Regions from separate parts of the Ruegeria sp. I3 genome, predicted to be linked through region 2. Evidence: riboswitches for the same ligand, from Rfam matches in the RefSeq annotation. Region 2 holds a riboswitch; each other region holds the start of a gene.
What was found. A riboswitch is a leader RNA that binds a small molecule or an ion and turns the genes downstream of it on or off. The one in region 2 is predicted to bind cobalamin.
Positions count from the first base shown of each region.

Region 1 (9,881 bases), on a different contig from region 2:
TAGACAATGCGCTTAAATATGCGCCAGCGGACAGTACCGTAGTCATCGATGTCGCAGGATCACCCACAGCCCGGATCACGGTCAGCGACCAGGGGCCAGGCTTTCCGCCCGATGAAATCGAAACGCTCACAAGACGTTTCGAACGTGGTCAGAACGCGGCAGGAACCATCGGATCGGGCCTCGGGCTAACCATTGCCCAGGACGTCGCGGTCGCCCATGGTGGCACGCTGGTACTGTCAAACAAAGCGGAGGGCGGCGCATGCGTTATCTTGTCACTCTGATCCTATGCCTGTTCGCCAGCGGCGCAGGGGCTCAGGATTGGGAAGACCGACAAATATTCAACGAAAGTGCCGACGGCCCCCGACTGCGGGTCATTTCCAGCACCGATACCGCCCTGTTTGCGCCGCTGATCGAGGATTTCGTCGCCCAGAATCCAGCGATATCGGTCGAATATCTGGTGACCGGCACGGCCGATATCGACCGACGCGTCCGAGCCACGCCAGAAGCGTTCGACGTTGTCGTTTCCAGCGCGATGGACCTGCAACTGAAGCTCGCGAATGACGGATATGCGCTGGCGCTTAACGATCTTCCGCACCCCCCTTGGGCGCAATGGCATCAAAGCCTGTTCGCCTTCACTTCGGAACCCGCAACCATCGTTGTCAACCGCACCGCGTTCGAAGGACAACCAATGCCGCAAACGCGGCAGGAACTGATTGAAGCGCTGCGCGCCCGCCCAGATGATTTTCGGGGCAAAGTCGGCACTTATGACGTGCGCCAGTCGGGATTGGGCTATTTGTTCGCCACGCAGGACGCCCGCGCCTCGGAAACCTATTGGCGCTTGATGGAGGTTTTGGGCGGCCTGGACGTGCGGCTGTATTGTTGTTCGGGCGACATGATTAACGACCTGGCGGATGGTACGATCGCGGTGGCCTACAACGTGCTTGGCAGTTATGCGGCGGTACGAACAGAAGGAAAGGATGCCCTTCAGATCATTCTGCCTTCGGATTTTCAGACGACGATGATGCGAACCGCCATGGTAACTGGCAAAAGCCGCTTGCCGGAGGAAGCGGAAACCTTTGTCCGGCACCTGACCACGCTGAATCCGGAATCAATGGCAGCACTGCCACTTCTGGACACGCAGGACTCCACGACCGAAAGCGCAGCGATAGCGCTGGACCCTGCGTTGTTGACGTTCCTCGATACGCTGAAGCGCAGAAAGTTCCTGTCTGCCTGGGAAAGTGCCGCTATTCAAAGATGATCGGACTTAGACAACAACCCTATCCGTCATCGCTGAACTTGTTGCTTAACACTGTTGACGCTGGAAGACACTAGCCAGCCTGGGTTACGTCGCACGAATCTATAATCAGAAAAATGATCTCGGCTCAAAGTTTCTCGACGGCCACTTGCGCCCCCATGATGGCCTTGAGCCGCAGCCCCGCAGAATGTGCCCCGAGGAATTCGTGGAACGCACGCATCACGTCATCTTTCCACCACCCTCGCCTGTGATAATCGTCAAGCATGATTACGCCGCCTTCGATCATCTTGGGCAGCAAAGCATCCAGATCCGTTTTTACGCCCTCGTAGGAATGGTCGCCGTCCAAATAGGCAAACCCGATGCTTTGATCTTCAAACAGACTCAGCGCCGGTTGCGAATAGTCGCGAATGATCGAAATTTGCCCCTTGGCAATCTCGGTGCTGTATTTGCCCGTCACTGCCTCGTAAATTCGATCCATATCCTTTTGCGAGCGCGCTCCGGCAAGCGAAGCACCGCCATCCGGGTCTTGCTGTACTTGCCAGGGATCGATGAGGCACAATTTCGAGGGCTGCAGCTCTTCCAGCAGAATCCGCGAAAATTCGCCCTTCCAAACGCCAATTTCAACGCTCAGCCGTCCATGCGGCATGGTCTTGAGCATTTCGCGCCGCAGGGAATCCTTCCGCTCGCGCTGCTCAGCTTGCTTCTTGCGGCGATCCTCAGCAGATACAGCTTCACCCATAGACGTCTTCTCCGGTTGAGGAATTTTGCAACGCTTCAACCAGATCAACCCAATCCGGTCTGGCTCTCAATTCTTCGGCTTTCGACCTGTGCCACTCACATGCTTTATGATGAAGGTCTGCCAATTGCGGATCTGCCATCATCTCAGCTTTGATGTCGTGCATAGCCGGCATGTGTTCCAGAATTGAGCGATCCTCAACATCATTGTGGTTCATCATGAGCCAGTATTTGAGCCCTTGATCCTGCCCCACATGATTGGTGCGCCCACGGTCGCGCTTGACTAAAAAGCTATCAGTGCTGCGCACAGCATAATGATGAATGCGCGCGAATTCATGGCTGAAACCACGCCATGCTTTCCATTTCACTTGGTCTGCTGGGTAGAGGTTCCCGCCCGAATCCCGCCACAACACGCCTTCGTATGGCGCGTCAGGGTTCGGTGCATCTTCTGGATTGATCCTGGGACGATGGGCGCGAAAACGGCTGAATTTTCCGTTGTTGCGGAACAGCGTTTTGAACCCTTTGGTCCGGTGATGCGGATAGCCGTCTTCCGTGGCGGCCAGAAAGAAAGTCTCAGGTACAGGTCGATCAACGAAATCGTTCTGACCCGCGTTTCCGAACATGCGCCAGCAGATCGAGATCGCGTCCGCCACGCCGCTGGCCTCAACGAGGCTTCTTATATCACTATTGGGCAAACGGATATTGATATACTCGTCCACATCCAAACTGAGAATCCAATCCGAAGACAGATAGCTTGGGTGGTTCCGCGCAAGCGAAAATGCACGAACCTGCGGCGCGGCGCGCGGACCCAGTCTGTTTCGTTGGTGGTGAGCCCAGCCAAGCACTTGCAACCGTTCGCCCATGGCATCGGTACCATCAGCGCAATCATTGGTATAAATCAGAATGTCATCAAAACCGATTGCGTGGTTGTAGGCCACCCAATCGATCATGAAAGGCCCTTCGTTTTTCATCGTTGTTACGATGAGAAAGGTCTCATTCGTCATAAGTTGTTCTCTTGCCTGTGCCGGTGTCGGACTCCTGTCGACCTATTTAGAATAGCACCAGAATTTTGTCCAACCAGGTCGCCAGACAGCCGCAATGCTTGCCGATTAATCGATCTACCGATTCTGCGGGATCACCTCATAACCCGGTTCTTCTGGCTCGTCGTCCAGCATCTCGGTTGGGAACCCTGGCGCTTGGATCTCCAGTCCGGTCGCGTCCTCTAGCCGCCTGATGATGTTCGGGGACAGTTCACGCTCACCATATCGCGCGATGCCATCTTCGAAAATCTTGATCATCAATGGGTTTATCTCCAGAGGAACTCCGGCACGGTCGGCGACCTCCTGAAACAGACCGATATCTTTTTTCACCAGATCCATGGTGAAGGAAATATCGCGCGAGCCGTTCAGGATGACCTGACTTTCGGTCTCGTGCACGAAGGATGTGCCTGACGATATCTTGATCGCTTCATAGGTGGTTCCAAGGTCCATACCGGCGGCCTTGGCTGTCACCAATGCCTCGGCGCAGGTGATCAGGTTGGCGGTAGCCAGATAATTGGTCAACACCTTCAGAACAGAGGCCGAGCCCAGATCGCCCGTGTGCAAAATGCGCCGCCCCATGGTGGTCAGGAATGGCAGGATACGTTCAAAAGTCTCACGATCACAGCCTGCGAAGATCGAGATATTACCCGTCGCTGCCCGGTGACATCCGCCGGAAACCGGGCAATCCACCGCTGCGCCGCCTCGTTCGATGACCATTGCGCCAAGGCGTTTGACTTCGGCTTCGTCAGTGGTCGACATTTCCATCCAGATTTTGCCAGGGCCGACCTCTGGCAACATTTCCTGCATCACCGCATCCGAGGCCGCAGGAGAAGGCAAACAGGTTATAACAGCATCGCAATCGCGCATCAGTTGCGCCGGGCTTTTGGCGGCTTTGGCACCCTTGGCGACGAATTCGGTCACCAGATCCGGGTTCAGGTCATGAACCGTCAGATCGATACCGTTTCGTAGCAGCGATCCAGATAGCTTGCCCCCTACATTCCCCAGCCCGATAAACCCTACTTTCATGCGCGGTATCCTCCTGTTCGCATCTTGCTGCCATGCCAGCACGTCGTTGCAGAAGTATCATGCCGCCCAGCGACCCCGACAGGTCGCTTTTTATCCGCTTTTTCACGGATCGGCGCGACTCGCTTGACAAGCAACCCTGCCCTGCCGCATGTCCCTTTCGTTGGTGTCTGCGAGAGCAGATGAAAAGGGAATGCGTCAGCGGTTTTTGCCGTCAAACGCAGCCGCCCCCGCGACCGTGACCGGAGAGGGTGCCCAAAGCCACTGGCAGTATGGCCGGGAAGGCGGGACATCCGACAGAGGCCTCCTCTGACATCCGCAAGCCGGGAGACCTGCCAACGCCCGAAGATGAAACCGGACGGGGTGTTCCGGTGTGGGGCTGTGATCGGCCCGCATGAAACCCCGTCCCCCACGAAGAGGATTTGGGGGGATGAGAGACATGACCGAGACCGCACCGGTCGAACTGCTGGTTTGCACTACCTGCCGTCGCGGGCTGCCTGTCGAGGATGACGCCCAGCGCCCTGGCACGTTGCTGCACAAGGCGCTTGAAAAGGCGGGCCTGCCCGAAGGCATTACCTTGAAAGCTGTGGAATGCCTGTCGAATTGCGATGAAGGCTGCTCGATCGTGCTACGCGGAGGACCGGATCGCTGGACTTTCGTGTATGAGCATCTGAACGAGATCGACCATGTCGAAACCATCGTCGAAGGCGCAGCCAAATACCTCGCCACCGAGGACGGTTTGGTCAAATGGCGTGAACGTCCTGAACACTTCCGCAAAAACTGTGCGGCCCGCATTCCCCCGATTGGAGCCCTGAAATGAGCAATCTCGAGAAACTCCCCGTCACTGTGATCACCGGCTTTTTGGGCTCGGGCAAAACCACTTTGGTGCGACACCTGATGCAGAACCCGCAGGGCAAGCGTCTGGCGGTGGTCGTCAACGAATTCGGCGATGTCGGCGTCGATGGCGATATCCTGAAATCCTGCGCCATTCCTGATTGCCCGGCGGAAAACATCATGGAACTGGCCAATGGTTGCATCTGCTGCACCGTGGCCGATGATTTCATCCCGACCATTGAAGCCCTGATGGCATTAGAGCCGCGCCCCGATCACATCCTGATCGAAACCTCCGGTCTTGCCCTGCCAAAACCGCTGCTAAAGGCGTTCGACTGGCCCGATATCCGCTCGAAAATCACCGTCGATGGCGTGATTGCTCTGGCCGATGCCGAGGCCGTGGCCGCTGGTCGGTTCGCTCCGAATGTCGAGGCGGTGGATGCGCAACGCATGGCAGATGACTCGATTGATCATGAAACTCCCTTGTCCGAGGTGTTCGAGGATCAGATTTCCTGCGCCGACATCATTCTGCTGACCAAGCCCGATCTGGCTGGCCCGGAAGGCGTTGCGAAAGCGAAAGAGATCATCGCCGCCGAAGCGCCCCGCCCCATGCCCGTGGTCGAAGTGGCCGAGGGTGCCGTGGACGTCCGCGTCGTGCTGGGTCTAGAAGCCGCGGCCGAGGATGACATGGACGCGCGTCCCAGCCATCACGACGGCCATCACGATCACGAGCATGACGATTTCGAAAGCATCATCGTTGAACTGCCCGAGCAAACCGATCCGATTGATCTGGTCGCCAAGATTGAACGATTGGCCAACGAGTTGAATATCCTGCGCGTCAAAGGCTATGCCGCCGTTCAAGGCAAGCCCATGCGCCTACTGGTTCAGGCCGTCGGTGCGCGCGTGCGTCACCAATATGACCGCCCGTGGGAGCCCGGCGAAGACCGTCGCTCGCGCCTTGTGGTCATTGCCGAGCATGACGATATCAAAGAGGCCGAGATCCGCGATATCCTCGTGGGTGTAACCGAGGCTGCCGAGTAAGACTTATGCACGTCGTCTTCCGCGAAAGCCATGGGCTCGAAGAAACCGAGACCCCGACCGATCTGGGTCAGAGCCCGGCGGACCTGGTGGTGCTGTCCTTTTCCGACAGTGACCTTGGCGCTTTCGCGGCGGGATGGCATCGTGGAGGTGGGCCTGAAGGACGCATGCCAACGATGCGGCTGGCCAATCTGACGGCGCTGAAGCATCCCCTCTCAGTCGACACATATGTCGAGCAGACACTGGAGGGCGCAAAGGGCATCCTGATCCGTCTGATCGGTGGAGTGCCCTATTGGGCGTACGGCTTGCAGCAGGTTCTGGCGCTGGCGCAGGCCAAAGGGATTGCACTGGCCGTACTGCCCGCAGACGGTCGCGAGGATACGCGGCTGGATGATTACTCTACCCTGCCTGTCTCGACCCTGCGGCGGCTGGCGCATCTGTGCGACACCGGCGGTGAGGTCGCGGCGCAGGCCGCTCTGGCGCAGATGGCACTGGCTGCGGGGTTGTATGCAGGTCCGGTCATGGGCGCCAAGACCATCCCCGAATGCGGTGCCTGGTGCCCAGATCACGGCGTGATCCCTGCAGAAAACGCTCTGCCCGGTGATGCGAAACGTATCATCGTAACCTTTTATCGCGCATACCTGACCTCGGCAGATACCGCCCCAATTGCGGCGTTGATCCGCAGCTTGCGGGCGCGGGGTTTTGAGGCCGTCGGCCTGTTTGCCCCGTCGCTCAAAGCACCAAATGCCGCCGATTGGCTGCGCGAGACTATTGTGGCGCTGAAGCCTTCGGCGATCGTCAACGCCACCTCATTCTCAGGCAAGGGCGGATCAGGCACCTCACCTCTCGATGTGGCAGAGGTGCCGGTCTTTCAGGTCGCGCTGGCCACGTCACGCCGCAAAGCGTGGGCCGAAGCGGAACGCGGCCTTTCACCAGCTGATCTTGCCATGCATGTGGTCCTTCCGGAAGTGGACGGGCGGATCAACGCGGGCATCGTATCCTTCAAAGAGCCGGGCAAACGCGACCCGCATCTCGAGTATTCTCGCTTCGCTCATCGGGCTGAACCCGAACGGATCGAAGCCATCATCAACCGCATCTCCGGCTGGCTGAACCTTCACGACAAACCCAAGGCGGAGCAGGTTCCGGCGCTGGTACTATCGACCTATCCCGGCAAAGACTGGCAGATGGCACATGCAGTGGGTCTGGATGCGCTGGCCTCGGCTGAGGCAATGTTGCTCGATCTGCAAGGCGAAGGGTATGACACCGCGCCTGCCGAGCCAATTGCTGAAACTCTTCTTGATGCCCGGATTTCATGGCCGCTAGAGGATTATCAGGCGGCGCTGGCGGCGCTGCCGGAAACACTCCGCGCCGATCTCAATAAGGTTTGGGGCACTCCCGAAGACGACCCTGCTTTCACAAATGGCGCGTTCCACTTCACTGCGCTGCGTCGCGGAAAGGCTCTGATCGCGCTGCAGCCCGAGCGCGGCGCACCCGAACTGCGCGATGACGACTATCACGATCTGTCGCGCACACCGCGCCACGCCTACGTCGCCTTTTACTTGTGGCTGCGCAAAGGATTGGTCGCGGATGCGCTGATCCATATCGGCGCGCATGGCACGCTGGAATGGTTGCCGGGAAAATCAGTCGCCTTGTGCAACGAATGTTGGCCCGAGGCGTTAATCGGCGATCTGCCGGTGATCTACCCCTTCATAGTCAACGACCCCGGCGAGGCCGCGCAGGCCAAGCGTCGGATCGGGGCGGTTACGTTGGGCCATATCCCACCCCCGATGAAGGAAAGCGGCACACCAGATCGCATGGTGCGGCTGGAATCGCTGTTGGACGAGTTCTCGAACGCGGACGGGCTAGACCCCAAACGCCGCGATCGCCTGCAGGAAGATATCCGGGACGAGGCGCAGGCGATCGGGCTGGAAAGCGATCTTGGCCTCGATCAGGCCACCTGTACCGCCGAGGCGATCACGCGCATTGACCGATTTGTCTGTGACATCAAGGAAAGCCAGTTCGGTGATGGGCTGCATATCTTTGGGCGCGTCCCCGATGTGACGGGCAATTTCGACACTGCCCCCTCAGCCCAAGCTGAACGCTCTGCGCTGATTGACGCTTTAGCGGGCAAACGGATCGAGGCCGGGCCGTCCGGATCCCCCTATCGCGGGCGTACGGATGTTTTGCCGACCGGGCGGAATCTATATACGACCGACCCACGCTCGGTTCCCACGCGCGCGGCCTACACACAAGGCGTCAAGCTCGCCGAAGAGCTGGTTCGGCGGCATCTGCAGGAAGAAGGCGACTACCCCAAGGGCTTGATCGTCGATCTATGGGGTTCGGCCACTATGCGCACAGCGGGCGAGGAATTCGCCATGGCGCTGCATCTGCTGGGGGTGAAGCCGGTTTGGGATAAAGGGTCTGAGCGGGTCTCGGGCATCGAAGTGTTGCCGATCACCGATCTCAGCCGCCCGCGTCTGGACGTAACATTGCGCGTCTCAGGTCTTTTCCGGGACGTGTTCCCGACGCTTTCGGCGCTGTACGGTCAGGCTGTCCGCGCATTGACCAAACGAGATGAAGCACCCGACTGGAATCCTTACGCCGGTCAGGAGCCTGCGGCGCGGGTCTATGGGCCAGCCCCCGGCAGCTATGGTCTGAACATGACTCATCTGTCCGAAACCTATACGGATGAGGCACGCGTGCAAGCGGGTGAGGCTTGGCTTGATGCTAGTTCCTTCGCTTTGGAAGGTGAACACATCGCGCAGGATAAGGACGGTATCTCGCAACGCGTCGCCAACGCCGACAGCTTTGTGCACCTACAGGACCTGACCGAGACGGACTTGTTGCTGGCCAATGATTATGCCACGCACGAGGCCGGATTTGCTGCCGCCAAGAAAATCACCGGCGGTACTGCACAGCTTTATCATCTGGACAATACCAACCCGGACAACCCGCGCGCCCGCACCCTGCCCGAGGAAATCAGCCGCGTCGTTCATGCCCGCGCCGCCAACCCGGGCTGGATTGCCGGAATGCAGCGGCACGGGTTTCGGGGTGCCGCTGAAATCGCGGCGACGCTGGATCATATGGCATCTTTCGCGCATCTGTCCGGCACAGTCGCACCGCATCTGTTCGATCTGTACCACGACGCCACGCTGGGCAATGAAGAGGTCGACGCCTTCCTGCAACAGGCAAACCCGCAAGCACATCAGGCCATGCAGGATCGGTTCCGTGCACTGCTGGAGGCAGGGCTATGGCATACCCGCCGGAACTCGATCCGCGCCGACCTGGAGGGGTTGGGATGAGTGCGCCCATCGTGCAAGGCTGGTGCCCCGGTGCCCATCGCCCGATGATGTCCGGTGATGGGCTGGTCGTGCGTGTGCGCCCTCGGCTGGCGCGCCTGGATGCGCAACAGGCGCTGGGACTGTGCGAATTGGCGGAACGGTTCGGCAATGGTACCATCGACCTCACCAACCGCGCCAATCTTCAGCTGCGTGGAGTGAAGGAAACCGACCACCAATCCCTGTTGGCAGCGCTTTCCGCGCTGAATCTGCTGGACGCCGAACCCGGAATCGAAATTCGCCGCAACATTCTGGTCTCGCCACTCTATGAAGCCGGTGATCTGACCGCTCGGCTGACACAGGAATTGATCCAGCGTCTGGCCGAGCTCCCGGATTTACCTGCCAAGTTCGGCTTTGCCATCGACACAGGTCCCGAGCGTTTATTGGCCGATGACTCGGCGGATATCCGGCTTGAACTCGGTTCAGGCAGCCTGATCCTGCGCGCGGACGGGGCCGAAACCGGGCGAGTGGTGTCGGAAGCTCAAGCCATCGACCAAGTGATTGCGTTGGCGAAGTGGTTTGCGCAAACCCACACAACCGAGACCCGCCGCATGGCGCGGACCGTTGCCACATATGGTTTACCCAGCGAGTGGCAAGGCAGCGCGCCCGGCCCCATTGGTG
Region 1 covers NZ_JBQFNI010000001.1:816,234-826,114, reverse strand. The annotation lists gene ACR0L9_RS04225 (sensor histidine kinase) at 1-281, shown strand, start outside; gene ACR0L9_RS04220 (ABC transporter substrate-binding protein) at 260-1,258, shown strand; gene ACR0L9_RS04215 (class I SAM-dependent methyltransferase) at 1,383-1,994, opposite strand; gene ACR0L9_RS04210 (glycosyltransferase family 2 protein) at 1,987-2,994, opposite strand; gene ACR0L9_RS04205 (NAD(P)-dependent oxidoreductase) at 3,109-4,095, opposite strand; cobalamin riboswitch at 4,201-4,407, shown strand; gene ACR0L9_RS04200 (DUF1636 domain-containing protein) at 4,493-4,873, shown strand; gene cobW (cobalamin biosynthesis protein CobW) at 4,870-5,925, shown strand; gene cobN (cobaltochelatase subunit CobN) at 5,931-9,224, shown strand; gene cobG (precorrin-3B synthase) at 9,221-9,881, shown strand, end outside.
Region 1: another riboswitch for cobalamin. It lies ahead of ACR0L9_RS04200 (DUF1636 domain-containing protein); the one in region 2 lies ahead of ACR0L9_RS09430 (DUF1636 family protein).

Region 2 (9,881 bases):
CCCGAACCGGCACACCCAGAGTAGCGGCAGTCAAATCCCCGGTCAGCAGCGCATCCAACCAGCGGCTGCGATAAAGCGAATAGCTCAGGATCAGCAGCAGACCGATGCACACCAACGGGAACGTTTCCCAACGGGCCAGGCCCAGCCCCCCCAGCATCCAGAAGATGACAGAATGAGCGGCGCGGCTATCACCGGCGAAGATCAGATAGTTGGTGATGGCCGAAAACAAAAATGACACAGCCAGACCCGCAAGGATCAGCTTTTCCGGTGCGCTGGTGCGAAGCCCATGAACCAGCGCCAGCACGATGCCCGACGCCACAAGACCGCCGCAAAAGGCAGCCAGCGGCAGAGTCCAGAAACCCAGAATATCTCCGGTCACGGTAATTACAAACACCGCCCCCGCTGCCGCGCCCGAGGACAGGCCGAACAGAAATGGATCGGCAAGGTCATTACGTGTGGTCGTTTGCAGCACCACGCCAACGATGCCCAGCCCGCCACCGATCACGGCTGCAAACAAAGCGCGGGGCAATCGCAGGTCGAATACGATCCTATGCAGCGGCGACATCTCTCCGTCCTGCAACCCGGTACCGCGCAATATCGCGGTGAAGGTGTCGGACAAAGGAATCGAGGTTGTGCCGTAGATCGTGGAAATCAGCAAAAGGGCGGTCAGAACGACCGCCCCCAGCAACAATGTCAGGCCCAATCGGCCCATATCAGCTCTGACCCGGATGCATCGCGCGCGCCATCTTCGAGATCGCTTCGATATTTGCCGGTCCCGGCGTCAGCTCTTCGTAGCGCAATCCGATCCAGCGTTCGTTCTTGACGGCGTCAGTCTGGGACATGACGGGATGTTCCTGCAGGAACTTGAAGGTGTCTTCGGCGCCATTGCCGGTCTGATAATCCAACAAAACCAGGAATTCCGGGTTCGATGCGGCAACGGCCTCCCACGAAGTGCGGCCCCAGCTCGTGTCCATGTCATGAGTGACGTTTTCACCACCGGCGGCTGTGATCATCGCATCGGGAATCGCGAATTTACCGGCGGTAAACGGAGCATCTGCAGGACCATCCAGAAGAAAGACGCGGGGCCTGGGCAGTTCAGCAGTCTTGGCTTCGATCGCTGCCAGCTGCTCTTTCCAGCCCAAGACCAAAGCCTCGGCCTTGTCTTCGACTTGCATCACCTTGCCCAAGCGCAACACATCGCCAAATAGAAGATCCATGCTGGCTTCGGGGCGATCCTTGTCCAGATGGACGCAGCTTTCGGTTAGAACCATGGTCTTGATTCCGAACGGTTCCAATGTATCTGGGGTCACATCACCACCCGGCTTCATGCCATAGTACCAACCGGCAAAGAACAGGTCGGGTTCAACCGCCACCAAATTTTCGACGGTCGGATATTTTGGCGCAAGCTCGGGGATGTCGCCACGCAGGGCATCAAAATCAGGGCTGGTCTTGTACCAGCCGGTGATGCCGGTCAGGCCGACGATCTTGTCCTGCAGACCCAATGCAAAGGCCATATCGGTCATGTTCATGTCATGCACAACCAGGCGCTCGGGCGCGGTATTAAAAACCAGCGGATCGCCGCAGTTGTCTACGGTGACTTCTTGCGCAGCAGCACCGCTTGCCATGGCGGTGGCCAACGCCACGGGCCAGATGTATTTCATCTCAGTGTGTTCCTTCGACTAAGTTGAGACTGTAGTTCTTCGAATATCAAGCGCCGGGATCATGCGGCCTTCGTGGAGAAAGCAGAGGAAATCAACGCCAAAAGTTTCGCGGACTCTTTCGGGTGTCAGCACCTTGTCCACCGACCCAAACTCGATCATGCGGGTCGATTTCATCAGCGCCACGTGTGTGGCGAATTCGGGGATCATGACAAGATCGTGTACGATCATGACCACGGTGATCCCAAGCTCGGCGACCAAAGACAGCATCCGCCCTTTTGCATCAGGATCCAGATGGTTGGTCGGTTCGTCCAGAAACAGCAACGAAGGGTTCTGCGCCAAAGCACGCGCGATATGGGCACGCTGACGTTCGCCTCCGGACAGTTGGGCCATGCGCTTGTCCGCGAGATTGGCGAGACCGGTCAGGTCTAAAATCCGGTCCAGCTCTTGCGCGTGGCCTTCGGCAGAGCGGTCCGCACGGATGGGTATTTGCCCCAGCGCAACATAATCGCGTAACGCCAAGCGTCCATCGGGCAGTTCCTGCTGACCTACCACTGCAATCATGCGCGCACGCTCTTTGGCCGTGAGCTGTTTCAGACTGCGTCCTTTGATCCGAACATCGCCAAGTGCCAGCGGCTCAGCGCCGCACAACAGATTGAGAAGCGTCGTTTTCCCCGCCCCGTTCGGGCCGGCGATGGCTAGAATGGAACCCTCGTCCAACTCGAACGAGACGCCCTGCAACAGGACATCTCCGTTAAGGGCATAATACTCAAGGTTTTCGGCAATCAGAAAGGGTGGCAACGTCATTGCGATGCCCCCTGTTCGATCCGCGGCATGCGCGAGAGGGTTTTATTGAACAACGCCTGCGGGCGATCAGTGGCATTTGTCCAGCCATCCGGGCTTTCACGATACTGCGCTGCAAACTCAGCCAGCGCCTGCACCTCATCCGCGGTCTGAATGCCACCAAAAAGGTATTGCGCCTTTCCTACGGCCTGGAACCCAACCGTTCTGGGACTATCGCAGCCTGCCATGCAAGACGACGCGCGGATCGCAAAACTGCGATGTAATTTCCCAGTCAACGCATCGCAAATTTCATCAAGGGGCAGCCCTTCAGTGCAGCTTTCGCAGACTAGAATGAAATGATCAGGCGTATCTGGCATGGTCCACTCCACTTGTTTCCAAGCGCATGCGGAAGCTGCCGACAATGTAAACACGCAATTGACGCGCCATCAAAGCCTCCTTCCAGGACGCCCCGCCCCGGGTTGGTTAAACATCTGATGGCAGGTCTCCTGACTTGCGGGTCCGCGCTCGGCCAACCTTCCCGACCCTGTGGACCAGTGGCTGTTTGGCCTTGCTCACCGCTTACAGTTGCGGGGGCAGTTACGGAATTGGCACCTTTTGGCAAACCTCACCGTATTCCCTTTTCATCCCGCGGCAACACCACCGGGAACCATCAATCGATTGAGTGCCCGAGAACACCGGACACGTCAATGATAAAGTCGAAGGCGCTCAACTCTGGTAGAGGATCGAGCGCCGCCAACCACGTGTCCGAAGCACCAGCCGAATAGCTTGGGCTGCGCGCCGAATTTGTCTGGCCACGGCTGTCCATAGTTGGTGTGTTTGGAAATTAGACAATCTGAGGTAAGCTGAACAAATTTAGAGGTTTAGCTTTGTCAGCGCCTTACCCCTGTTTGATCATTGCCTGGGTTTATCCAAGGAGACGGTTCTTTGACGCATGTTTCGCAAAACGCATTGCCGCCGGATATTGTTGATGATGTCATTGACCACAATCTCGAGGCCGTTGCACGGTGGAAAGGCCATCGCTTAAGGGCTCAGCATGGGCGCAGTCACGGGTGCGTGGCTGCAACATTCACCGTCAGAAACGATCTACCAGAACAGTTCCGTCACGGCCTGTTTGAACAGCCCGCTGCCTATTCAGCCGCACTTCGCTTTTCCAACGGCGCGCATCTGGATGACCGGAAATCGGATGCCCACGGGATGGCGATCAAGCTTTTTGACGTGCCAGGCCCCAAGCTGATCGACGCCGAGGCACTTGCGCATCTGGGGACCACACAACTCAGCGACGAGTTCGATTTCGTATTGGTCGATCAGGATGTGTTTCCCAGCTACGTCCCCGATGAATATGAGCGATTGGGCAGGCTTGTCGCCACATTACAAGCGGTCCAGCACGCGATCAAAGGGCGACGAAAATGGAGCCTTAGGTTGATCACCAAAGGGCTGCGCGCAGGATTTCGAGCCTTCCTTACTCGTGAAGGCAAGCGTCAGTTTCGCGTCGCGAGTGATTTTGCCTCGAACTATATGCACTCGCCTTTTGAGGTCCATTTCTGGTCGACAACACCGTATCGGCTGGGCCCCGATCTAACAGTCCGATACCTAGCCCGCAGCGCTAAACCAAAAGTTCCGGCACATCCGGTAGACGACCCAGATGGGATCGGTCAGTGTTTGCGGCAAGACGTGGCCGATGGAGATAATCACTTCGAGCTGTGTGTGATTGAGCCCCCGCGCCCGGCCGACGAATTCGATGTGCTAGACAATCGCATCCGGTGGGCATGCGATCCGCAACCAGATGCACCTCTTGATCCGTACCATCATACCGTCACGCCCGTGGCGGATATCACGATTCCCAAAGGTGCAGAATTTGATCCGCAGAGTGGCGACGCGATGAGCTTCTCGCCCTGGCGTGTCACGGCAGATCACGAACCTTTAGGACCGATTAATGCGATCCGACTCAGAACCTATCTGAGCCTGGCCCGCGCCCGGTTCCCGAACCGATGACCAAACGGAGATGTATTGATGCTGGACGTTGATGATCTGATCAAACTCGGATTCAAGATCTCCCCACCCGTTACGAGTTATTTAGCCGCGATCAGGCTTGCAAACGCCGCGAAGATCCACCGACCGCGGCCCTATACGATGGGCGCAGACTACACGACATGGCCCGGCGTGTTTTCCCATCGCTGGATCGGTCGGCATACAACGCCAGAAGACCTCTCACCCGTCCTGCCTTCAGAAAGCGAAGTTGCTGATCTCTTTCGCCGACGGACACAATTGGATGGCAGCCCGCTTACCTTGATGTGCCCGCAAGGATCGACACTTTTGTTTATCTCGGCCGCACAATGGTTTACTGACAGTTTCCTGCGCACCTTTGGGGCGAAAGGACCGGTTGATCAGACGGATTCGAACCACGAGGTGGATCTGTGCCAAATCTACGGGCTGAACGATTTTCAGACCGACATGCTGCGCGAACGCGATCCCGATACCAATGAATTAACCCACCGGTTGGCCTTTCGTCTGGATACACAAGGCGAGATGTGGGCCCCGAAGCTGTTTCAAAAGAACCAATCCGGTGGTGTTAAGCTTGCGCCCCCCTTTGATGGCAGTCTTGCCACTGGCGAGAATTGCGGAAAGCCCCTGCACGATCCATGCAAGCTGTGGAATGCGGTGAAACGGGCGCATCCGGGTCTCAGCGATCACGCAATCGACCAGCTACTGCTCGATTTTCATGCAACCGGGCTCGATAATGGCAATGGTACGATAGGCTATATCACGATCAATACACTGATGTTGCGCGCCCATAACACCTTTGCCGATCTGTTGTGGCGCGAAAAGCGCGGCATATCAGGCTGGGACAAAGAGCGTGTGTTCCAGACCACACGCTGCACCTTGATCGCATTGCTGATCAAGCTTGTGCTTGAGGACTACATCGCCCACATCGCCAATATGCCATTCAAACTGCCTGTTGGCGTCAATCGCTGGCAACCGTGGCATCATTCCAACCAGATCGCGATTGAGTTCAATTTGCTCTACCGCTGGCATTCGATGATCCCCGAGCGATTCATAATCGACGGCGCACAGGTTGGCCCGGAGGGGTTCAGATTCAATCCACGACTGGTCGAACAAACGGGCTTGGCGGAAATGATCCGATCATTGTCGCGCCAACCTGCGGCCCGCATGTCGCTGCGCAACACGCCCGATTTCCTGTTCCAAAGGCCTGCGCCCGGTGCTCCTGCCCCTGTCGAAGCTACAATTGCCCTGACGCGTAAGGCGCGTCTTCCGTCGCTGAACACTTATCGTCATCATTTCTGCCGCAAACCGCATTCAAGCTTTACTGAGATGGTTGGTGATCAGCCGTTTGCGGACGAATTGATTGCCGACCTGAGCCGGCTCTATTGCGACGTCAATAGGGTCGAGTTGTTCCCTGGTCTCTTTGCGGAACAGCACAAGGGCGATGTGATCATGGGCGATCTGATGACATCGATGGTGGCGTATGACGCGATCACGCAGCTTATGAACAACCCAATGGTGTCCAAAAACTTGTACTCGGCTGAGACTTTTTCAGAGAAAGGTTTTCAGTTGCTGAAGAAAACTTCGTCATTCTCGCAGGTGGCGCGATTTGTTGGCTTGGACCTGCAACCCGAAGACTGCACTTTAGGTCGACGTCCCGGCGGGACCTAAGACGCGACCGCGCTCTTCCAGCTCAGTAATCCGCGCGGCAACTTCCGTATCGGCTGGCCGGATGCAGGCAAGATCACTCAGCGCGCGCAATTCATACAGCGCCGCGCCCTGATTATTTGCCACGGCAATAGCTTCACGCAAAGCCGCCTCAGCCGCGTCGAACGGACCACCTTGTTCCAGTAGAAGAGCCGCCTTTATCCGGTATATTTCAGCTTCATAGTTCCGCTCGTCAGTGTTTTCTGCACATGTCAGACCAGCCCCCACCGCATCCAACCCTTTTTGAATCTCACCCAGAGCAAGATAGCCCCGTGCGAGCTCGGCGTTGACGAGCACGCCAGCCGCCTCGGCACCCGTTGCGTGCATCCTTCCCCAAGCGGCCTGCAGCATGGCCACGCCCTCTGTGGCCTCGCCGGTTCTGATGGCAGCCCCGGCAAGATGGGCCGTCGCAACAGCTTGGTAATAAGGGCCGCCCTTGTCCTGAACAGCCGCGCTCAGCGCCTTGGCCATACGCGCATAATCCGGGTGGTCCATCTGCATGTGGATTTCGGTCAACCAATGCATTGCATTTGCGATGATCAAGGGCTGGCCCGACGCAATCGCGGCGTCAACTGCCCGCTTGGCTTTGGCGAGTGCCGCCTCAGTTTTGCCCTGAAAGCTGTCAACCAGCGCGCTCATACTCTCGATTTGTATCACGGCTGCAATATCGGGGCTGTTTCCAGCTTCGGCGCGATGCGCATCCGCATGAGACGCCGCTTGTTCCAGAGCTGCTGCCGCATCCTGAAACCGACCGCGCGGGGATAGCGCGGCCCCACAGATGTAGTTTCCGACCATTCGGGTGTGGTGATCGTCATACGCATCGATGATCGCTTGCCCCCATTGCTCGGCGTTCTGGTAATCACCTTTGACCATTGCAGCGGTAAACAGACCCCTGCCCGCGCGAACAAGAGTACGTCTGTCGCCCAGCTTTTCAGCCAGTTCAAAACTGCGCCCAAAGGCATCGATTGCGGGCTCGGCACCATAACCGACATGCACGCGTTCGGCAGCGGCCAGAAGGAATTGCAAGTTCAATTCAGCTTTATCGCGTTGGTCTGCGGGCAACTCGTCCAACAGCCGCAATCCGTTTCGGGCATGCTGAGCCCCTTCGCGATTTGCGTGGCGCCTCAGGTTCAGCCGCGCGGCCTCCGACCAGGCGGCCACCGCCTTCGTTGTTTCACCGGCCAGTTCCCAGTGCCGCGCTATTTGTTCAGGCTGTCGGGCGGCTTCCGGTTGGGCGGCAAGGGCTTCTGCCGTGCGTCGGTGCAAATGAATGCGACGGTCCCGCACAAGGCTTTGATATGCCGCCTCACGCACCAATTCATGGCGGAACCGCCAGATCATTTCTGCGTCGTCATTCGCGCCGGGCAGATGTTGCAATATACCCGTGGCGGCGAGCCCAAAGATCGCGTCTTCGGACTCGTCTTCAGTCAGTTCACTGATCTGAGCCAGCAAAGGTGCCCCAAAGGCACCACCTATAACAGCGGCCTCGATCGCGGCACGTCGGAGTTCTCCGACCTCGTCCACCTGTTGCGCCAGGAGGTCATGCAACGTGGCGGGAATGTTGTCCACGATACGTTCAGGCGACGCAGCGATGGCGGCAGAGCACTCCTTGATGAAAAGGGGCACGCCATTGCCCCGCGCCAAAATTTGTGCCGTGGTGCGGTCATCAAGTCGCGCACCCGAGGCCGCCTTGGCCAGTTCTGACGATGTCGCATCATCGAGCGGTGGAAGCGACAATTGCTCAAGAGACGGTATGCTCTCTTTGATCGCTGATGGCGCCGGCATCCGCGAAACCATCAGCATCAGGACGGGAAGTGATGTCAGATGCTCGGCCACGTCGCGTAGCACCGAAAGGGTCGATGGGTCGACCCATTGCATATCCTCAACCACGACAAGCACCGGTCCCTCTCGGCTGAGTTTTTGGTAGACGCGGATGAATATGTCACTCAGCTGCGCGCGCAGTTCGTCCTCACTGGTCGTCCCGCTGTCGCCGGGGCCCGGGGCAAGAATGAAATACAGCGTGCGAAGTTGCGCGTCGTCCAGAATATCGCTCAGATGTTCTGACAACCGGTTGCGACGCGCGGCAATATCGTCCTGATTGTGGATGCCGCACCACCGTTCGACCTGTGATATGAAGGGAAAGAACGGTGTGCTGACATGGAACGGGCTGCAGTGATAGGTCACCCATGCCTGCGGCCCGACCGACGAACGCAGATCACGGATCAGGTGCGATTTGCCAATCCCTGCCTCACCCAATATGTGAATCACCCGCCCTCTTCCGGCTTCCACATCTTTCCACGCGCGGCGGAGTTGTCCGCGTTCGGCTTTGCGGCCAAGCAACGGGGTGCGGTTATGGCGGCGTGCTTGATCCTTGCCTTCACCGGTCAATCGATAAACTGGAACAGGCCGGTCGAACCCCGCGAGGTTCTGAACGCCTTGCGGCTCGAACTCCATTTGCTCGGCCCCAAGCGCCCGTGTTGCCGCAGAAACCATTGTTCCACCGGGGATCGCCAACGACTGAAGACGTGCCGCAAGATTTAACGTCGATCCAAAAATCGCGTCGGGCTGAATATTGGTCCCAAGCGCGATGTCCCCGACAAGAACTACGCCGGATGCGATCCCAATCCGGCACCTGAGATCGAGCGGACCCGCCATTGCGGGCAGATCAGTATGGATGCGCAGCGCCGCGCGTAGAGCGCGCTCGGCATTATTTTCAGACGCAGCAGGCCAACCAAAGGCGACGAGGATACCGTCGCCCACGATCTGCAGCACCCTGCCCCCGAACTCATCGGCAATTTGTTCGACCAGTTTATGATAACGTAATGTCGTGGAAAGCAAATCTTCGGGCTCAAGCATTTGAGCCAATACCGTGGACTCGACAAGATCCACCATCATGACAGTCAGATGGCGGTGCTCCATTGCGCCAAGATCAGTTTCCGGGCCGGTAGGGTGCAGCACCATCAGCGCGCTCCGCGACCGGCGCTCATGCGGCGTGGAGATGCAAGGCCAACGCCTTCCCCGGAACCCAAAAACGAGAACATGCCCCCCATCGCGAAGCCTTAAAATAATTAACAGATTGCTCGCACCGCCCCTCGACACCACGAAAACTGATTGTGAGACTATATGAAGCTTCGCATTCTGGCTATGCCCAACGCCTGCTGAAGCGAAGAAGTGCCTGATATTACGTGTAGGATTGAGAATGCGCGCCAGCGGACGAACGAATGCAATCGTCGGAAATCCGATCTGGCACGAATTTTGATCGCAACACGCCGTTCTTCTCCGACACCAGATAGCCAGTTCAACGCAAGCCACGAACAGCACTTGAACAATTCACCACAACAAGCATATTCGGTCGCCAAGAGAAAGCCTGATGATTTTGCCTTATCGCCCCGCGACACCTCAGAAGTGCCGAGCTGTTGTTGAAAGCAAGCCGGCAATGCCTAAGCGGTTGTAACTATCGAGCCCTAAAAGCTCTCAATTCAGCGGTTGAAAGAGACCATGAAATACGCCACTGGCGAAACCCAAAAGAAGGAATTCGATAAATGCGCATTGCGATGATTGGCACGGGATATGTCGGTTTGGTGTCCGGGGTTTGCTTCTCGGACTTTGGCCATGACGTGATTTGCGTCGATAAATCCGATGGCAAGATTAAGATGCTTCAGGATGGAGAGGTACCGATCTACGAGCCGGGTCTTGACGTGCTTTTGGCCA
Region 2 covers NZ_JBQFNI010000003.1:176,741-186,621, reverse strand. The annotation lists gene ACR0L9_RS09445 (FecCD family ABC transporter permease) at 1-712, opposite strand, end outside; gene ACR0L9_RS09440 (ABC transporter substrate-binding protein) at 714-1,661, opposite strand; gene ACR0L9_RS09435 (ABC transporter ATP-binding protein) at 1,680-2,465, opposite strand; gene ACR0L9_RS09430 (DUF1636 family protein) at 2,462-2,818, opposite strand; cobalamin riboswitch at 2,921-3,128, opposite strand; gene ACR0L9_RS09425 (hypothetical protein) at 3,112-3,267, opposite strand; gene ACR0L9_RS09420 (catalase family protein) at 3,387-4,454, shown strand; gene ACR0L9_RS09415 (peroxidase family protein) at 4,473-6,134, shown strand; gene ACR0L9_RS09410 (ATP-binding protein) at 6,108-9,131, opposite strand; gene ACR0L9_RS09405 (UDP-glucose dehydrogenase family protein) at 9,713-9,881, shown strand, end outside.

Region 3 (9,881 bases), on a different contig from region 2:
GGTTCGCTTTGCGGTGGATCTGGCGCAGATGCTGAGCGGGACAGTGGATTTTCGGAGGGACCTGACAGGTGGTGAAGCTCTCCGTCTTCTCTGGCGCGAAAAGAGCATCGATGGCGAGAGAACAGGCCAGCCAGAACTCATTTTTGCGGCGCTGGAAGTTGATGACCAACTTTATGAAATAGCATGGCCAGATGCCGAAAATGGCCGCGCCACAATCTATGTCGATGGTGAGCTTCTTCGCGTCTTCTCGCAGCCAGTCGAGGGCGCGCGCCTGAGTTCAGTCTTTGGTCGGCGAAAACATCCGGTCTACGGAAATGTTCGGATGCATACAGGTGTCGATTTTGCTGCCGCACGTGGTACTCCGGTGCATGCGACGGCCCCGGGCCGCGTGTCTTATATTGGTTGGCGCGGGGGGTATGGGCGTGTGGTCGAAATCGCTCATGGATCGGATACGGTCACGCGATACACGCATCTTAGCGCAACCGCCGATGGTCTGACCAAAGGTCAGCGCGTGGAGGCGGGCCAGGTGGTTGGTCGTGTCGGGTCGACCGGCACCGCGACCGGCCCAAATCTTCATTATGAAGTATTGGTCGACGGGCGCCCGACAGACCCGCTTTCTGACGATCGACTTGCTGCCGCTGCGAATGACAAGGTAGAAAACGAAGCAGCGCAAAAGCGATTAAGTAGTGCACGGGCACAGCTTGAGAAGCAGCTGGGCGATCTCACTGCCAAGAAACGCGAAGTTAACTCGTGAGAGTTCTTTCAGAACGCCTTCAGACGCGCGGCTATCAGTTTGACGGTTTGAACGCCTGAAGTGAACTGCACCGCAAATGAACAAAATCAGAGGATGTAAGATGATGGCAATCGCGGGTGCCTTGGTTGGCGCCGTTTGGGGTGGGGTCCTGGCAAAGCGCCGGAATGGCAACAGCCTTGATATTCTTCAGTACGCCGCAGGATATGCCATCGTTTGTGGCCTGATTGCGTTCTTTATGTCGATCGCAGTTGTGCGTCTGATTTCCTAGGCTGATCCGATTGGTGGTTGAAATTGAAAGCGCTGCTCAGGATTGTGCTTGGGTTGGTTCTGGCAGCCCTGTTCATCGCTACTGTCTGTTTCAGCACGGCTACATATCTCATGCTGGCTTCTCTTCCGGACTATGAGGAAGATTTTAGGTTAGAGGGTTTGAAAGATTCTGTGGACGTCCTGAGGGACTCTATGGCGATCCCACATATCTCGGCTTCATCCCCGTCCGATGCCTATTTTGCACTTGGTTTCGTTCATGCGCAGGATCGATTGGGTCAGATGTTAAGGGAACGGCGGTCCGCTTCGGGCAAAGTGCCGGTTCCGCGATATCGCGATATGGATCCAGTTTTGTCCGAAATGCTGATTGCCTATGCAGCTGGCGTCAATGCCTGGATCGGGGAGGTGTCAAAAGACCGGCGTGGCCGGGGGGCACCAGAACTGTTGTTGTACGATGAAAAGACCATCATGGCCTGGCGGCCAGAGGATAGTCTCAGAATAACTCAACAATTCTTAGGCAATCTGCGGCAGGCCGAGAGTGGCGGCGCGTCAATTCCAGGCGACAGACCGAAAACACCTGGATTGCTCAAGAGCACGCCAAAAGCTCGGCTGGGTGCCTGGGCATTGACCAGTGAACGAACGGTTTCCAATTCCCCAATTCTCGCGGTCGAGACTAGCGGGCCGCTTTCGCTCCCATCAACCTGGTACATGGCTGATCTTCAATTTCCCTCGGGGGCAGTAGCAGGGGTGACTTTGCCCGGCGTTCCGTTCGTTGTTCTGGGTCGTTCAAATGACGTTGCTTGGGCCTTGGACTCAAATGCCGGGCAACCTGAATTGCAAAACGGCACATCCGAACGGGTAGATAGCGATATCTTTTTGAGAACTCTTTACCGACTGACACAGGTAGTCACCGCAAAAGACGCCGTGAAGTTGATCTCTGAAATGCCTCTGTTCGGGTTGGAGACCGTCGTTATTGACAAAGAAGACGTCATGACCTGGCCGGGCATCTCCGATGAAGATGCAATCCTGCTTCGGCAGCAACGGCTCACAGAACTTGATGCGCGCCAACGCGTTTTTTCAGTTGATGGTGTTATGGCGGTACAACAAGATACCGTTAGTTCGGCAGCGCGTAGCTTGTTGCCTCTGATGGCGGCGGACTTGTGGCGTTCTGCACCCATGATCCCCGCAACCGACGACCCGCTCAATGGAATCCGACAGGATGCCTTGAACCGCTTGGCTGAATGGAACGGTGAAATGGATCGTTTTTCACCGGAGCCATTAATATTCTGGGCATGGGCGCGTGCTTTGCAACGCCGATTTCTACAGGATGAATTTCCTGCGGCGCGTGATTTGTGGACAAATCCGAATCCATATTTTCTTGCCGCGGTTCTTTCAAATAGAGACGAGGCCGCGATGTGGTGTGACAATCGCACCTCAACTCGTGTCGAAACCTGCGACGAGTGGATCGTTCTCGCACTCGACGATGCGCTCGTCTGGATAACCGAGCGCTACGGTCCCGACCTTTCTTCGTGGAGCTGGGGAGCTGAACACATTGTGAATCTGGATTGGTCTGCGGTTAGCCCAGCCGGATTCCTCAATGGGTTGTTATCTGTGCGGGAACCGAAGTCCGGAGGACCTTATTCATTGCTCTCGTCTCCATTCGGGATGTCTGACGAAAAACCGTTTGCAACAAATATCGGCACGAATTTTCAGGCCGTCATGTCTGTTTCAGAAGACAAAGGCTTCTTTTTCCTGACACCATCCGGGCAGTCGGGACACCCGCTTTCGCGGTTCTACAAGAACTTGTTTTCTTCATGGATGCGCGGTGATTACAGGATGATGGCAATGGATCTGGCAGTAGCAGAGGGTGGGGCAGTGGGGCGATCCAAACTAACCCCCCTCATTCAGGATGAAGTTGACTGATTAAAGTGCGGCTCCGGGAAGCCAGATCAGTGTCAATGTCCCTCATCTTCAGGATGAAATGCCACACAAAGCCCAGGACTGATTGATATATCGGGCACCACGCCACAGTGATAGATTGCGGAAATCGGCTGTGGGATGCTGATTTCAATGGGCATCCCACAGCACACGCGATCTTAGGTTCCGCGCGCCTGATTACTGCCCATGCGCCAATTCAGCATTTTCACCTGGCGTTCCAACGGTTTCTGTTCCTGTTGAGTGTATGTTACCCTCCGAGGCTTTCAGAAGCCGCAAGGCGTTAGCCACGACCAGCAAGGACACTCCGACATCTGCGGCGATTGCACCCCACATTGATGCCAATCCAAAACCGGTAAGGGTCACAAACAGTGCTTTGGTCGCAAGTGAGAAGCCGATGTTCTGACGGATGATCGACATGGTTCGACGTGAATGATCGATCAGCCAGGGTACTTTGCCGATGTCATCAGTCATCAGAGCAATGTCTGCGGTCTCAATCGCCGCATCAGACCCAACTGCACCCATCGCAACTGCATAATGTGCCCGAGCCATAGCAGGCGCGTCGTTGACGCCATCGCCGATCATCGCAACCATCTCGTGCTGTTCTGCCAGTTCCTCAATCGCAGCGACTTTGTCCTCCGGCAGAAGTTGGGCCCGGACTTCGTCGATGCCGACTTCGGCTGCTACCGCTCTCGCTGTTTGTTCGTTGTCACCAGTCAGCATGATGATTGACTTCACGCCCTGCGCGTGAAGCCGGGCAACGATGTTCTTGGCTTCGGGGCGAATGCGGTCCCGCAGCTCAAGCAAACCGGTGACTCCGTTCTCATCTCCGACAACCACAAGTGTGCTTCCCGCGCTCTCGATTTGGTTGCGCAATTCGACAGGGATGGACGCGCCAAAGCCCTTCTCTACAGCGAAGCGGTCAGAGCCAAGCCAGATACCTCCGCGCTCGGTTCGGCCCTCCAGACCCCGACCGGGAACGGTCTGGATATCGTCAGCCGCCGAAACCGAAATGTCGGTCTGTTCCGCCTTGGTTAAAATGGCACGGGCCAGCGGGTGGGACGAGCGGACCTCAAGGCTGGCAGCGTTCGCCAACAGCTTCTGCTCGGATGCGTCGCCCAGCGGATAGACATTGGCGACTTCAGGCTCTCCCATGGTGATCGTGCCGGTCTTGTCCATGGCCAGTGCGGTGGTACGCCCGGGGGCTTCAATATAGGCACCGCCCTTAATCAGGACCCCGGCCCGTGCCGAAGCGGTCAAAGCCGCAACGATGGAAACCGGTGTGGAAATGACGAGTGCACAAGGGCAGGCGATAACCAGCAGAACAAGTGCATTGTAAAACCAGAAGCCCCACGATGCGCCAAATACAAGCGGTGGGATCAGGGCGATGGCCACTGCGACGACCATAACGATGGGCGTATAAATCCGCGCAAATTTTGTAACCCACTGCTCAACCGGCGCACGGCGAGCATGAGCATCACCGACCATCCGGATGATCTTGGCAAGCACGGTGTCTGACGCTGTTTTCGTCGCACGTATTTTGAGGGTGCCTTCACCATTGATTGTGCCGGCATAGACCTCATCACCCAGCTCTTTGGGAATCAGCGCGCTTTCACCTGTGATTGGAGCCTGGTCAACGGCACCAGCCCCTTCGATGACTTCCCCGTCAAGTGGAATGCGATCCCCACCCCGAACGATGAAGCTGTCGCCGACAAAGACATCCGCCGCCGGGACCGTTGCCTCAGAACCGTCAGCACGAACCAGCCGAACCGTCGGGGGGGCCAGATCAAGCAGCGCGGATACCGCGTTCCGAGCACGTCCGACACTCCAGCTTTCCAGATAAAGAGAGAGCGAGAAGAAAAATGCTACAGTTGCCGCTTCAAAAAACTCACCCAGAGCGATGGCACCAGCGACGGCAACAACCATCAGAAGGTTCATATCCGGCGAAAGTCGACGCGCCGAAGACCAGGCCTTAGGGGCCACCAGCCAGACGCCAAACAAGATCGCGACCGCGAACAAAGCTGCCTCGGGCAAAGGCATCGGAACCTCACCATGTCCCGAGAACAGCCCGAGCGCACCGCCCATGCCGGTTTCGAAAATGTGCCAGCCAAAACCCGCTGCCCAAAACCCTCCGCTAAGAGTGGTGAACCGCCGCTGACGTGCAATATGCGCCGCCTGGTCCTGGGCGGCATTTCCGTCATCCCATGGTTTGGCGGTCATACCAGTACTGGCAACCAGCATCATGACATCTTCGTCAGATAACTTGGAAGCACTTTCAAGAAGCGTCATCCGACCGTTGATCACATCAAATGCGAGATGCTCTTCACCACCAACTTTCGGGCCGATAACCCGGTTCAGGATCGCAACCTCTTCGGCGCAATCGAGGCCAGAGACCTGAAAGCTTCTGCCACCTTCGGGAATCGGACCGGCGGGGGCGATGTCGCCACACCCGCCACTACCGCATGCGTGGTGACCATGTTTGTTTTCGTGGCCATGGTCGTGGCTATGGGTATCGGATGACATGATTGGACCTCAAGAATCTCTATGGTCCTTTGTAAATAGTTCCTACAGTAACTAGAGCTTCAATACCTTTTATATTTTTTTCATCCGGGTTCTTGGCCTGCGATATTGTTAGTTCATTTCGTCTTGCGGGCCGGCCGTGTGGATGCAATCTAATTGCAGATGACGCAAAAAATTTGGAATAGATCAATGCAGAAACGGATCGCAATTACCATCACGTTAGTCTCGATTACGGCTGGTTGCTCAGCCCAGTTCACTGGGGCCAAAAGCAAAGCATTTGAACCAGGCAACGTGCCAGATTCGGTCGTAGCGCTGGCAGGGCCGGCGCAGGATTTGACCACAGCGCGCCTCCTGCCCGAAGACAATTGCTTTTGGTATGAGCACAGCGGACCCGTCGAGACGACATTGGTACCATTGCGCGCGACGAATGGCGCTCCGATCTGCATTGCGCGCGACGCCTGATCGAAATGAGGGCAGCGACGTCCATGTACGCTGCCCAATATTCATGAGCGGGCTGTGACGCTATCTTCGGCAGAGTATAGGAAAGCGGTCGAGCCGGTTTTCACGTTTGGGTAGAGGTCATTGATATGAGCCATGATCATTCGCACACATCCAGAACTTGCGCGACCGCCGATGCTTCTTGGCTCAGGCGTGCCGTGAATTCTGAGATATGTGTCTCGGTCTCCAACGTATAGATAAAGGGCACGAGAGCCGAGAGCATTATTCGGCCCGGGCTCCATTCCATTCCGGAATTCCGCGTATTCGGGGTTGCGCTCGATCATTGAAGCGGTTGGTGTCCAGTGTGGCCATTCGACCTTTCGGCGGATAACATAGGTGCCGGGCTCGTAAAGATTCCCACGCGCGATCGCTACGCCATAGCGCATTGCGGTCCCGCCTTCTTCGATATGATAGAGATAGCGCGCGACGGCATCCACATGGATGTCACCTGGAACCAAACCATCATTTGCCGCGACGCGTCTTGGTAAAAAACGGTCATGAACACCCCACGGATTTGAGGTCATTGGATCGTAATCAAATGGCGTGACCTGGCTGTCCCAATAGGTCTTTTGCGACGAGGTTGGCCATGTTTTGGCGATCAATGGACTGGCCGCAGACGCCGAGAACAGCGCTGTGGTGGATTGAATGAAATGGCGCCTTGTAAGCATAGGTCTCGTCCTGGTTCACAAGTTTAACGTATTTGGATCGCACTATCGCGAATTAATTCGAATCTTAAAGCCTCTAGCAGCTAGAGCTTCAAGAGGTTTCAGGTAACGCTGGGTTTACCCAGTTGATCACGTGACCGGTTGCGTGAATCCTGCTTCGGTCGAGTTTACATTGGAATAGGTCGCAAAGACAATTGACACAGGCGAAGCCGCCATTGTAGCGGTGATTTGTTTTCGGTTCCTGATGGCGGAAGCCAAAAGGATTAAAAGGGAATACGGTTCGGTGTTTTCAATTGCGCCAATTCCGTAACTGCCCCCGCAACTGTGAGCGGAGAGCGATGCCAAGACACCACTGGTTCGTAATGGAACCGGGAAGGTTGGCGGAGCGAGCACCCGCGAGTCAGGAGACCTGCCGTAAAGCGCCGGGCTATGCCCAGACTGAACCTGTCGGCCTTACGGTCGATTCAACCTGACAAGCCGCCGGGTGAGGCGGTAGGGAGAAAGAACATGCATATCGAACCGGGCATCGTGAATGGTGCCAAAATCGCGCTTTCCTATGTTACCGCCGCAGGTGCGGCTACTTACGCAGCGAAAGAAACGTTTTCCACATTGCGTGCGAATGGACCTGCATCTTTTGTTATGCGCTCGGTGCTCGCCACCGTTGGGGTTTTCCTTTTCTTCGAAGTCCTGCCGCATTTCCCGGTTGGTGTCTCTGAAGTCCACTTCATCCTGGGGTCGACGTTGTTTCTGATTCTCGGTGCTGCACCCGCGGCTTTTGGATTGGCAGCTGGTCTCCTGATTCAGGGTGTGTTTTTTGCCCCGTTCGATCTTCCGCAATACTTCATCAACCTGACCACTCTGCTGGTGCCGCTGTTTGCGCTACAAGCACTGGCCAGCCGCATCATCGCACCCGGCACAGCATATGTTGACCTCAAATATGGCCAAGCTCTTGCCCTAAGTGCGACGTATCAGGGAGGAGTAGTCGCATGGGTTGGGTTCTGGGCCTTCTACGGCCAGGGTTTCGGCGCAGAAACCATGGCGTCGGTTCTGTCCTTTGGCGGCGCTTATATGCTGGTAATCGTCATTGAGCCGATTGCTGATCTGGCAGTGCTTGCGGCAGCCAAGGCGATGCGCGGTTTGAACAGTACAGGTCTGGTGACTCCGCGTTTGTACAACGCTGCGAAAGCTTGACCAAAGTTTGAAGCGGTGTCCTAAACTTGGGTTGCCGCGAAACAACCAATAGTCGCAGGACCAAAATTTTATTGTGGCGCGTCTCGAGGGCGCGCCACATTGTTTTTAGCCGCTAGAAACCTGTACCCAACGATCAGGGTGATTTGGGTCCTGTATTCGTAGGAAAAGATACCTCGTTTCCTTCCACGATTTGATCCTGTTGGTGACATTGTCCAGAATCAAATCGCCTTCACTCGAGCGATAAACTAAAACTGCATGGCCACTGCGATTGGTGTCTAAGACAGTTGCAATAAGTAGCTTCGTAGGATCCAAGCCGTTCTGCATTAGTTCAAACTTCTTTTGCAAAGCGAAATCTTCGCAATCCCCTGACCCCTGCATTGGTAGCGTCCAGTATTCCTTTGTCCCGTATTGGTTTTGATCCGAAACGGCGCGGATCCTCCGATTGACGCGCAAGTTAATCGCTTTAACGATCTGTTTCTCCTGCGCTTCTGGCAGACCAGAAGTACGAGTATTCGCGCACGCCCACGAATAATCTTTGCAGAGTGATTTGGCACCCGATGGCGCCTGAACCTCTCTATCTAGTTTGATCCAGGGAAGCTCAGAAGCTTGCAATGAAGCGGCGGAGACAAGGTAGCTGCATATGATACAGGCCAACGATAGATAAACTGGTAACCGTTCCGAAAGTTTTTTCTGAGCGGAAGTAGGTTTTGTCATATCTGCTTTCCCCATGCTCGTTTCTCCTGGGTATCTGAAGCTACCGAGCCAAGAGAACTCTATTTCAATCTTTTATGTTCATCGAGGCATTACAACAGCTTATTCAATTTAAAATGCAGAGCAGCAAAGTTCGCGAGCGCGCAGTTTTAAGTCGTGATTGCATGGGTGAGCTTAATTGAGATTCTTGCAGCGGCATAGAAGAAAGCCGGCTAGTAGTCCTGGGTTAGAAACGCTTGAGGTTTGTGGCGGATTTGGATGACGCGATTCACTGATTTGTTTATGTTTTGGCATCGATCGAGTTTAAGGCCAGTGACGTTGAACAGTTTCCTGTTGAAGGTCACACTTATCTTACCCAACCGTCATAGTCGGACTACACTGTAATGAATGTTCGAAATCAGATGAAACTTCGAAGTCGGACATCTACTAAATATGACCCTTAGTATTATACTTCAATCCAAACCCACCATTTAGGACTACCGCAGGCAGTTTCGTTTGATCCGGCTTCCCTTTCGGATAATCAGAGCTGAATTGCAGTTCAGACAGCGATGCAGCTTGTCGCAGCTAATCTGCAATGTGGTGAACGCCGGGGGGAGGTGAGGCTATTCGATAAGGGTGGTGCGGCCTCGGCCCTGCCCGATAGGGTTGCCCGAGTGAGAGGGCAGTGCCCTCCCCGTGACGGTCTAGGGCGTTTGGTTTGCATAAATCCTGCTGGTCCAAGAAAGGGAAGCGACGGAGAGGATGAACGCCACCAAATTCGATTGTTACATATTGCTAAACTGCAAAAATGACAGCCGACCCAATTCTGCCGTTTAACGCGACATGTGAATGCTGCAGCGCGGCCCGTCGAACCTTCCACTCGGTGCTTGTGCGAGATCATGGATTGATTGAAGTGGCGATACGCGCACCAAAGCTGCCCTATGCAGGAGCGGCTGTTACTGACTCAGTATTCGCTCGCGGAGACAACGCTGCCATCGCGGAAGTATCGCGTGTGTCATTAGAGCCGTCATTCAAAGCACCTTGTTTACTTACGTTTGAAACAGCCCGTTCGCCACAGCCAAGTGCGATAACCGTAATAGCGCACCCGTTTCTCCAATTCCAGGAGCCCGACCACTTGAAGGGCCGGCAGCTGTGGTGAATTGGCGATGACGGTGCTGCGTCATGGTGCGTCAGGTTGATCATTCTCTGCAGCCGCGGAATCATGGCATGCTCGATCTCAAGCTTTGCGGTCGTGCAGAACCTGATCTCAAATTAGTCAACGACCGATCTGAGCCACTGTGTTTTGCACTGCATAGTATCGTTGAGCATTGGGAGGATGCGTCCCTAGAAAACGATCACCAGGA
Region 3 covers NZ_JBQFNI010000001.1:127,885-137,765, forward strand. The annotation lists gene ACR0L9_RS00710 (peptidoglycan DD-metalloendopeptidase family protein) at 1-754, shown strand, start outside; gene ACR0L9_RS00715 (hypothetical protein) at 831-1,022, shown strand; gene ACR0L9_RS00720 (penicillin acylase family protein) at 1,046-2,941, shown strand; gene ACR0L9_RS00725 (heavy metal translocating P-type ATPase) at 3,134-5,476, opposite strand; gene ACR0L9_RS00730 (hypothetical protein) at 5,663-5,935, shown strand; gene ACR0L9_RS00735 (L,D-transpeptidase) at 5,977-6,639, opposite strand; cobalamin riboswitch at 6,855-7,067, shown strand; gene ACR0L9_RS00740 (energy-coupling factor ABC transporter permease) at 7,144-7,827, shown strand; gene ACR0L9_RS00745 (transglutaminase-like cysteine peptidase) at 7,933-8,556, opposite strand; gene ACR0L9_RS00750 (M48 family metalloprotease) at 9,794-9,881, opposite strand, start outside.
Region 3: another riboswitch for cobalamin. It lies ahead of ACR0L9_RS00740 (energy-coupling factor ABC transporter permease); the one in region 2 lies ahead of ACR0L9_RS09430 (DUF1636 family protein).